4 regions of the Stutzerimonas sp. CXK-1 genome follow, and region 4 is predicted to be linked to each of the others. Evidence: predicted binding sites of a transcription regulator. Region 4 holds the regulator's gene; each other region holds the start of a gene.

Region 1 (2,197 bases), 1.4 Mb from region 4:
CCATCCCGGCAGTGCCGTTGGCGGCGACTGCGGAACCGGCGTTGAAGCCGAACCAGCCGATCCACAGCATGGCGGCGCCGGTCAGCGTGTAGCCCAGGTTGTGCGGTGCCATCGGCGTGGTCGGGTAACCCTTGCGCTTGCCCAGCACCAGGCAGGCCACCAGGCCGGCGATGCCCGCATTGATGTGCACCACGGTGCCGCCGGCGAAGTCCAGCACGCCCCAGTCCCACATCAGGCCGCCGTCACCGGCCCAGACCATGTGCGCGATCGGCGCATAGACGAGGGTGAACCATACGGTCATGAACACCAACATCGCGGAGAATTTCATGCGTTCGGCGAAGGCGCCGACGATGAGTGCCGGGGTGATGATGGCGAAGGTCATCTGGAAGGTGATGAACACGCTTTCCGGGAAGGCGCCGACCAGGCTGTCGACGGTCAGGCCGCTGAGAAAGGCGCGCTCCAGCCCACCGACGAAGGAGCTGAAGTTGGTCACGCCCGCTTCCATGCCGGTGGTATCGAAGGCCAGGCTGTAGCCGTAGACCATCCAGAGGATGCTCATCAGGCCGGTGATGGCGAAGCACTGCATCATCACCGACAGCACGTTCTTCGAACGGACCATGCCGCTATAGAACAACGCCAGGCCGGGAATGGTCATGAACAGCACCAGCGCGGTGGCGGTGAGCATCCAGGCCGTGTCGCCTGAATCGAGCGTCGCCTCCTGCGCCAGGGCCAGGCTCGGGCTTAACAGAGACAAAAGGGCGCCTAGCCCTGCGAATTTACGCAGAGTCATGGTGTTTTACTCCTGGGGCGGGGGGTTCGGAGGGCGCTTAGATCGCGTCGGTATCGGTTTCGCCGGTACGGATGCGGATCGCCTGCTCCAGGTTGACGACGAAGATCTTGCCGTCGCCGATCTTGCCGGTGTTGGCAGCCTTGGTGATGGCCTCGATGACGCGATCGAGCTGATCGTCAGCGATGGCGACGTCGATCTTCACCTTTGGCAGGAAGTCGACCACGTACTCGGCGCCGCGGTAGAGCTCGGTATGCCCCTTCTGACGGCCGAAGCCCTTGACCTCGGTTACGGTGATGCCCTGAACGCCGATTTCCGACAGTGATTCGCGTACGTCGTCCAGCTTGAACGGCTTGATGATGGCAGTGACTAGTTTCATGAAACTTCTCCCGTTTAGGTGGACTTGCCCCAGAAGTACGAACCCGGGTTCAAGTCTAAGCGCAGTGTCTGGCTGTTGTAACGCTTCGGCTGGCGCCGCGGCGCATCCCGACATCACCCACCAGCTCAATGACCTTTGCGGCGGCGTGCACCTGCAACGCTCCGGCAGCTGGAGCAAAGCAGAATCGGTGCCACTTTTGCCCAGGCCCCGTCGTAAAAGCGCTGCAGCCATGTCGAGGTGAGCCGCAGGGCAAAATGTCATCAGCCCACGCACCAACTCAGTGCATCGCCAGCGCAGCGGTTGCCCGGATTCTGTGCAGCGACCGGCGGGCGGCAGGTGCAAGGGCGCGTGCTACACTGCCGGGCCGGTTCACCAACAGGTACGTCCCTCATGTTGCCGCCCAAAGCCTTTCTCGATGCCATCGGTTCCCAGGCCTCGCGCCTGTTCAATGGCGAAAACCCGCTGCCACGCGCCGAGTTCGAGGCTCAGCTCAAGGGCATCCTGCAAGGCGCGCTGAGCAAGCTGGATGTCGTCAGCCGCGAGGAGTTCGACAGCCAGATGGTAGTACTCGCGCGCACCCGTGCCCGCCTCGAAGCCCTGGAGGCGAAAGTCGCCGCATTGGAAGAAAAACTCGCGCCGCCACCGGCCGAATGAGCCGGGCGCGACACGATCAAGGAGTGATCGAATGTCCCTCGCCCTCGTCCACAGCCGTGCCCAGATAGGCGTCGAAGCGCCGGCGGTCACGGTCGAAGCCCATCTGGCCAACGGCCTGCCGTCACTGGCGCTGGTCGGACTGCCGGAGACGGCTGTCAAGGAAAGCAAGGACCGCGTGCGCAGCGCGATCCTCACCTCGGGGTTCGATTTTCCCGCCCGCCGCATCACGCTGAACCTGGCTCCGGCCGACCTACCGAAGGATGGCGGCCGTTTCGACCTGGCCATTGCGCTCGGCATCCTCGCCGCCAGCGGCCAGCTGCCGGGCGAACCGCTGGCGCAACTGGAATGCCTCGGCGAGCTCGCCCTGTCCGGCGCGT
Region 2 (2,197 bases), 1.9 Mb from region 4:
TTCTCGACCCCTTCCACGGTGCTGAACTGAGCCAGCTGGCCGATGAACTCGCCGTTTTCCTGAGGCTCGAGTGGATTCTGGTTGTTCAGCTGCGCAACCAACAGCTCGAGAAACTCGTTTTTGCCCAGATCATTGCCCTTGGCCTCGCGGTCATTGCCGATCTGGTATTGATCCAGTACCGAGCTGCCGGCACCCACGCCACTGGTAGTCGTCATCGTCTTCGCTCGCTATCACTGACCAAGGGTCAACACTTTCTGCAACATGGTTTTGGCGGTGTTCATCAGTTCAGCGTTGGTCTGAAACGACCGGCTTGCCGAAATCATGTCTGCCATTTCCTCGACGACGTTGACGTTCGGGTAATAGACGTAGCCCTTCTCGTCGGCCGCCGGATGATTCGGCTCATAGCGCGCCTGAAGCTCGCCCTGATCTTCAACAACACCGAGCACCTGAACGCCAACGCCTGCCTGCTGCTGCTCGGCGAACAACGAACCGCTGCTGTCGCCGCCCGCCTGCTGCAGCATCGTGGCGAACACTGGATGGCGCGCGCGGTAGGTCTGATCGACGCTGGACGAAACCGTCTCGGCGTTGGCGATGTTGCTGGAGATCGTGTTGAGGCGAGTGCTCTGGGCGCTCATGCCGGTCCCGGCAATGTTGAAGACGCTGCTCAGTGACATGGTTGTTCGCTCCGTTATTCGCCGCGCAGGGCGTTCATCAGCCCGCGGAATTTACTATTGAGCAGGGTGAAGCTGGCCTGGAAATCGATCGCATTCTGGGCGTAGTTGGACTGCTCGATCTGGATATCGACGGTGTTCTGATCCAGCGAAGGTTGAGACGGAACCCGAAAGCGCAGGGCCGGGTCGGCCAACTCCATACCTTCAGCGGCGATGTGCCGCTCATTGGTACGTTCGACGCCGAACCCGCCCTGCGTGCGGGCAGCCTGCTGCGCAAGTACGGTCTTGAAATCGAGGTCGCGCGCCTTGTAATTCGGCGTATCGGCATTGGCGATGTTGTTGGCCAAGACCTCTGCGCGCTGCGCACGGAACCCTAGGGCTTTCTCGTGTATGCCCAGAGCCTTGTCGAAACTGATGCTCATCGGCTTGCCTCCATTGACTCGCTGACGAGACAAAAGCAAAGCCCATGCCACAAGCGCAAGCCCTTGATTATTCAAGGGTCGCCTGCTCAGTTGGTAGGAAGAAGCGTCAAAAGCGGCAAGCGATTACCGCCTTGCTTGCCGCCGAGCGACCGAGAGGTGACGGTTTTTTGCCGTCACTTGGCCTTGTAGATGATACCGGGGCTGCACTGAACCATTTGATACAGCTCGGGCAGACCATTCAGCGCTTCGGAAGCGCCCAGAAACAGATAACCGCCGGGCTTGAGCGTGGCGTGGATGCGCTTGAGGATGTCTTTCTTGACATCGGCCGAGAAGTAGATGAGTACGTTGCGACAAAAGACGATATCGAACTTGCCGAGCGCTGCGTAGCTGTCGAGCAGATTCTGCACGCGAAACTCGACACGCGCCCGGACAGCAGGCTTTACCACCCAACGCCCCGGCCCCTTGGGCTCGAAGTAGCGCTGGAGCCGCTCACTCGACAGCCCGCGTGCGATCGCCAGCGTGTCGTACTCGGCCGCCTTGCTGGCCGCGAGCATAGCCCCCGACAGCTCGGTCGCAACGATCTGCACGCCCAGCTTCGGCTGACTGGGCGCAGCCCTTTCGTATTCATCAACGGTCATCGATATGGAATAGGGCTCCTGGCCGGACGAACACGCGGCTGACCAGATCCGCAGACGCTGACCAACACCTGACTTCACCAACTCAGGGAAAACACGATTCTTGAGCACTTCGAAGGGGTAGGTATCGCGAAACCAGAGCGTCTCGTTGGTCGTCATGGCATCGACCACCTGCTCCTTCAAGCCCGAGCGCGGAGTCGCCTGGATCTTTCGAACCAACTCACCAAGGCTCTTGATACCCTGCTGCTCCATGAGTTTGTTGAGCCGACTGGAGACCAGATACTGCTTGTTGCTGCCAAGCAGAATCCCACAGGTCTTTTCCAGAAACGTTCGGAACTGCTCGAAATCCTGATCAACTGACACCAAATTCCCTCACTGTCGAATGCGAGGACCCAGCCTCAGTTTGCATCTGCCTGCCTGATTCGTTCCACGACGCGCCCGGCGAGATCATCGGGCTGAAACTTTGCCA
Region 3 (2,197 bases), 1.2 Mb from region 4:
TGCGGCAGTCGTTGTCCACCACCACGCCGCCGCGGGCCCCGACTTCCAGCCCGCAGGCGCGACCAAGCGCGTCCTGCGGGCGGATGCCGGCGGAAAAGATGATCAGGTCGGTCTCGAGGAAGTCGCCGTCCTGGAAGTTCATGCGGTAGGCGTATTCCTCGCCGACGATGATGTCCTGGGTGGCGCGCGACAGGTGCACGCCCACGCCCAGCGCCTCGATGCGTGCCTTGAGCGCGGCGCCGCCGGCATCGTCGAGCTGCACCGGCATCAGCCGCGGGGCGAACTCGACCACGTGCGCTTCCAGGCCGAGGGACTTGAGCGCATTGGCCGCTTCCAGGCCGAGCAGGCCGCCGCCGACCACCACGCCGCGGCGGGCGCTGGCTGCGGCGGCACGAATTGCATCGAGGTCTTCGAGCGTGCGGTAGACCAGCCGGGCATTGCCTTCGGCGCCGGTAATAGGCGGTACGAAGGGGTAGGAGCCGGTGGCGAGAATCAGCTTGTCGTAAGGCTGGCGGCCGACGCTGGTAAGCACTTCGCGGCGCTCGCGATCGATCTCCAGCACCTGCACGCCGAGGTGCGCCTGCACGCCGTGGCTGGTGTAGTAGTCGGCCTCGCACATGGCCAGCGACTCGGCATCGCGGCCGCCGAAGTATTCGGACAGGTGCACGCGGTCGTAGGCGCGCTGGCGCTCCTCGCCGTAGACATGCACCTGGTAGCGTCCCAGCGCGCCGCGCTCGACCAGTTGCTCGACGCAGTGGTGGCCGACCATGCCGTTGCCGACGATGATCAGGGTTTCTCGCTTGATCGGGGTGACGATCGAATTCACAGCCTTTTCCTCCGCCTGGCCTTGCCGGGCCGCAAAGCAAAAAGGCGCCTGGAGCCGTTGCCGGCCCCAGGCGCCTTTGCCTGGTATTCGTAGGTTTCTTGTGTCGATTCGCCCGAGCCCCGTTGCCCGGATCGCACTGTCCCGTCGCCTAGGGGCGCGGTGGTCGACGCTGACCACCCGGGACTGCCACTCGCATCGGGAGCGGCCTGTGCCTAGGGATTAGCAGGTTGCGTGCCAGATTCCGAAAAGCGCTGGCGAAGGCTGGAAAGGCGCGGCACAGAGCCGTTGCCGGGTCACCTGAGCGCTGTCGCTACAGCCCCGGCCGGGCCGACACGGCCTGTGCGCATGAACCACGAGAGTGCGCCACGGCCGTGCGACTCCCCATTCGGGGGCGCGATCAGCTCAGTTGGAACCGCGAGCCGATCGCCCCCAGGCGGCTGGAAAGGATGTGCAGCTGGCCGGCCTGTTCATCCAGCCGACCGGCATCGTCGGCGTTGCGCTCGGCGACATGCTGGACGTTGCGCAGGTGGCTGGCGACGTCCGCACAAACTGCGCTCTGCTCATGCGTGGCCGCAGCGATCAGCTCGTTCATCCGCGAGATGGCCTCGATCTCGCCACCGATGGCCTCCAGCAACGCGCGCGTGGTCTGGCTGCCGTCGACGCAGCGTTGCACGCTCTGCCGGCTTTCCTGCATCGCCTGGCTGGCCTGCTGGCTCTGCAGTTGCAGGCGGCCGATGACGCCCTGGATTTCGTCGGTCGACTCGGCAGTCCGACGTGCGAGGCTGCGCACCTCGTCGGCCACCACCGCGAAGCCTCGCCCTTGGTCGCCGGCGCGCGCCGCTTCGATAGCGGCGTTGAGCGCCAGCAGGTTGGTTTGCGCAGCGATGGCACTGATGACGTCGAGCACGCGACCGATCTCCGCAACTTCGGCGACCAGGCTTTGCACCCGCTGATCGGTCCCTTCGATGTGCTCGGCGAGCCGGCCGATCTCGCTCAGCGCCGTGCCTACCGACGCACGGCTTTCAGTGGCGCGGCGGGTGGCATCCGCGGCCGCCTTGGCGGCGTGATCGGCATGCTCGGCAACGTCATCGATGGCCAGGCTCATCTGCTGCATGGCCTCGGTCATCTGCGCGGCCTCGGCCAGCTGGCCGGTCGCGCCGCTGCGCAGGGTGGCGGTGGCCTCGCGCAACTGTCCGGCAGAGGCGCCTACCTGGCCCGCGTCGGCAAGCGCCGAATGCAGCAACTGCCCAAGCTGGACGAGCAGACCATTGAAGCGTTCGGCGATCAGGCCGCGCCCGCGGTGACGCACGCTCAGATCGAAGCGCTGCGCATCGCGTGTGATGCCGGCGACAGTCGCCATCAGGGCATCGC
Region 4 (2,197 bases):
GAGCTGCTTTTCCTTGTGCTTGATCAGCTGACGATCAAGCTTGTCGACCAGCAGGTCGATGGCGGCATACATGTCTTCGTGTTCGGCATTGGCCACAACCTCGCGCCCGGCGATATGCAGCGTGCCTTCGGCTTTCTGCTTGAGCTTTTCAACCTGCAGGAACACCTGAACGCTGATGATGCGGTCGAAGTGGCGCGAAAGCCGCTCGAACTTCTCCTCGACATAGCTGCGCAGGGCATCAGTCACTTCCAGATGAAGACCGCTGATGTTGATTTGCATACTGCTTCTCCTTGTTGCTTTCCGCAGAAGAGGCAGACCTCGGTCTGCCATCCAAACCTTCCGAACCAGCCGTGTTCGTCTACAGTCGCTTTCGCTCACTTGACGGCGCGATACCCAGTGATTCGCGATATTTCGCCACGGTACGACGCGCTACCTGAATGCCTTGTGCCTCCAGTAAACCAGCGATCTTGCTGTCGCTCAATGGCTTTTTCGGGTTTTCCGCGGCAACCAGTTTCTTGATGATCGCGCGGATCGCCGTCGACGAGCATTCGCCGCCTTCGGTTGTGCTTACGTGGCTGGAGAAAAAGTACTTGAGCTCGTAGATGCCGCGCGGCGTATGCATGTATTTCTGTGTCGTGACGCGCGAAATGGTCGACTCGTGCATGCCGACGGCTTCGGCGATGTCATGCAGGACCAGGGGCTTCATTGCCTCTTCGCCGTGCTCGAGAAAACCGCGCTGATGCTCGACGATCTGGGTCGCCACTTTCATCAGGGTCTCGTTGCGGCTCAGCAGGCTCTTGATGAACCAGCGCGCCTCCTGCAGCTGATTTCGCATGAACGTGTTGTCGGCGCTCGTATCGGCTCGCTTGACGAAGCCGGCGTACTGCGGATTGACGCGCAGGCGCGGCATGGCTTCCTGATTGAGCTCGACCAGCCAGCGGCCGTTGTGCTTACGCACGATGACATCCGGGACGACATACTCCGGTTCGCTGGCTTCGATCTGCGAGCCGGGCCTGGGGTTGAGAGATTGCACGAGTTCGATGACCTGGCGCAGCTCGTCTTCCTTGAGCTTCATGCGACGCATTAGAGCGCTGTAGTCGCGGTTGCCGAGCACGTCGAGGTAGTCGCGGACCAGGCGTTGCGCTTCGGCAAGCCAGGCGGTGTTCGACGGCAGCTGGCGCAACTGCAGCAGCAGGCATTCGCGCAGATCGCGGGCTCCGATACCGGCAGGCTCGAACTGCTGTACGCGGTGCAGAACGACCTCGATCTCGTCCATCTCCACATCGAGTTCCGGGTCGATCGACGCGAGAATGTCTTCCAGGCTTTCTTCCAGATAACCCTGGTCGTTGATGCCGTCGATGATCGAGGTGGCGATCAGGCGATCGGTATCGCTCATCGGCGTGAGATTGAGCTGCCAGAGCAGGTGGGCCTGAAGGCTGAGGCCCGTCGGGGTGCGCGTGGTGAAATCCCACTCGTCATCGTCGCTGGCCGGCAGGCTGCTGGCGCTGGTCTGGTAGATATCTTCCCAGGCGGTATCGACAGGCAGCTCGCTGGGAATTCGCTCGCTCCATTCGTTATCGTCCAGGCTCTCGGCCGAGTGGCTGGTCTCTTCGTAGCGGCTGTCGAGAGCAGGCTGGTCGTTGTCTCCGGTGCTGCTCCCCGCTTCGCTGGCTTCGGCCATCGGGTCGGCGCCGTCGTAGTCGTCGCCGTCCTCCTCGCGCTCGAGCATCGGGTTGGAATCCAGGGCCTCCTGGATTTCCTGTTGCAGATCCAGCGTTGAAAGCTGGAGCAATCGAATGGCTTGTTGCAGCTGAGGCGTCATGGTCAGCTGCTGGCCCATCTTCAGGACTAGCGATGGTTTCATGGCAGAGGACTTCGAACCTTTGATGCCGGCGCTGGTGCGCCTGTTCCTAATCGCTGGCGCGCGTTGCGCCGCCGGGAAAGCAAATTATATGCCTACCTGCGAAGCCCTTGCCTAGGCCTGGTTGTCGTTTAATCCGTTAAAAAGGGGCTCACAGGCGGAATTCGTGGCCCAGATAGACTTCCTTGACCAACTGGTTGGCCAGAATCGTCTCGGCATCGCCTTCGGCGATCAGTCGGCCATCGTTGACGATGTAGGCCGTCTCGCAGATATCCAGGGTCTCGCGCACATTGTGATCGGTTATCAGCACGCCGATGCCCTTGGCCTTGAGATGGT

The links. The regulator sigma-54, encoded in region 4, starts transcription at its own class of promoters, with help from an activator protein. The targets are predictions, from matches to a motif close to ANTGGCATNNANNTTGCTNT.
Region 1: a site for sigma-54 is predicted at 1,342-1,361, ahead of glnK (P-II family nitrogen regulator). Genes of this name have one in related genera too.
Region 2: a site for sigma-54 is predicted at 1,126-1,145, ahead of flgB (flagellar basal body rod protein FlgB). Genes of this name have one in related genera too.
Region 3: a site for sigma-54 is predicted at 1,046-1,065, ahead of nirB (nitrite reductase large subunit NirB). Genes of this name have one in related genera too.

The regions. Positions count from the first base shown of each region.
Region 1 covers NZ_CM173217.1:528,895-531,091, reverse strand. The annotation lists gene AC0KXH_RS02570 (ammonium transporter) at 1-790, opposite strand, end outside; gene glnK (P-II family nitrogen regulator) at 828-1,166, opposite strand; gene AC0KXH_RS02560 (accessory factor UbiK family protein) at 1,557-1,820, shown strand; gene AC0KXH_RS02555 (YifB family Mg chelatase-like AAA ATPase) at 1,852-2,197, shown strand, end outside.
Region 2 covers NZ_CM173217.1:1,397,122-1,399,318, reverse strand. The annotation lists gene flgD (flagellar hook assembly protein FlgD) at 1-215, opposite strand, end outside; gene flgC (flagellar basal body rod protein FlgC) at 231-674, opposite strand; gene flgB (flagellar basal body rod protein FlgB) at 689-1,093, opposite strand; gene cheR (protein-glutamate O-methyltransferase CheR) at 1,267-2,094, opposite strand; gene AC0KXH_RS06630 (chemotaxis protein CheV) at 2,127-2,197, opposite strand, start outside.
Region 3 covers NZ_CM173217.1:2,089,651-2,091,847, reverse strand. The annotation lists gene nirB (nitrite reductase large subunit NirB) at 1-826, opposite strand, end outside; gene AC0KXH_RS09760 (methyl-accepting chemotaxis protein) at 1,224-2,197, opposite strand, start outside.
Region 4 covers NZ_CM173217.1:3,247,263-3,249,459, reverse strand. The annotation lists gene hpf (ribosome hibernation-promoting factor, HPF/YfiA family) at 1-279, opposite strand, end outside; gene AC0KXH_RS15505 (RNA polymerase factor sigma-54) at 359-1,864, opposite strand; gene lptB (LPS export ABC transporter ATP-binding protein) at 2,013-2,197, opposite strand, start outside.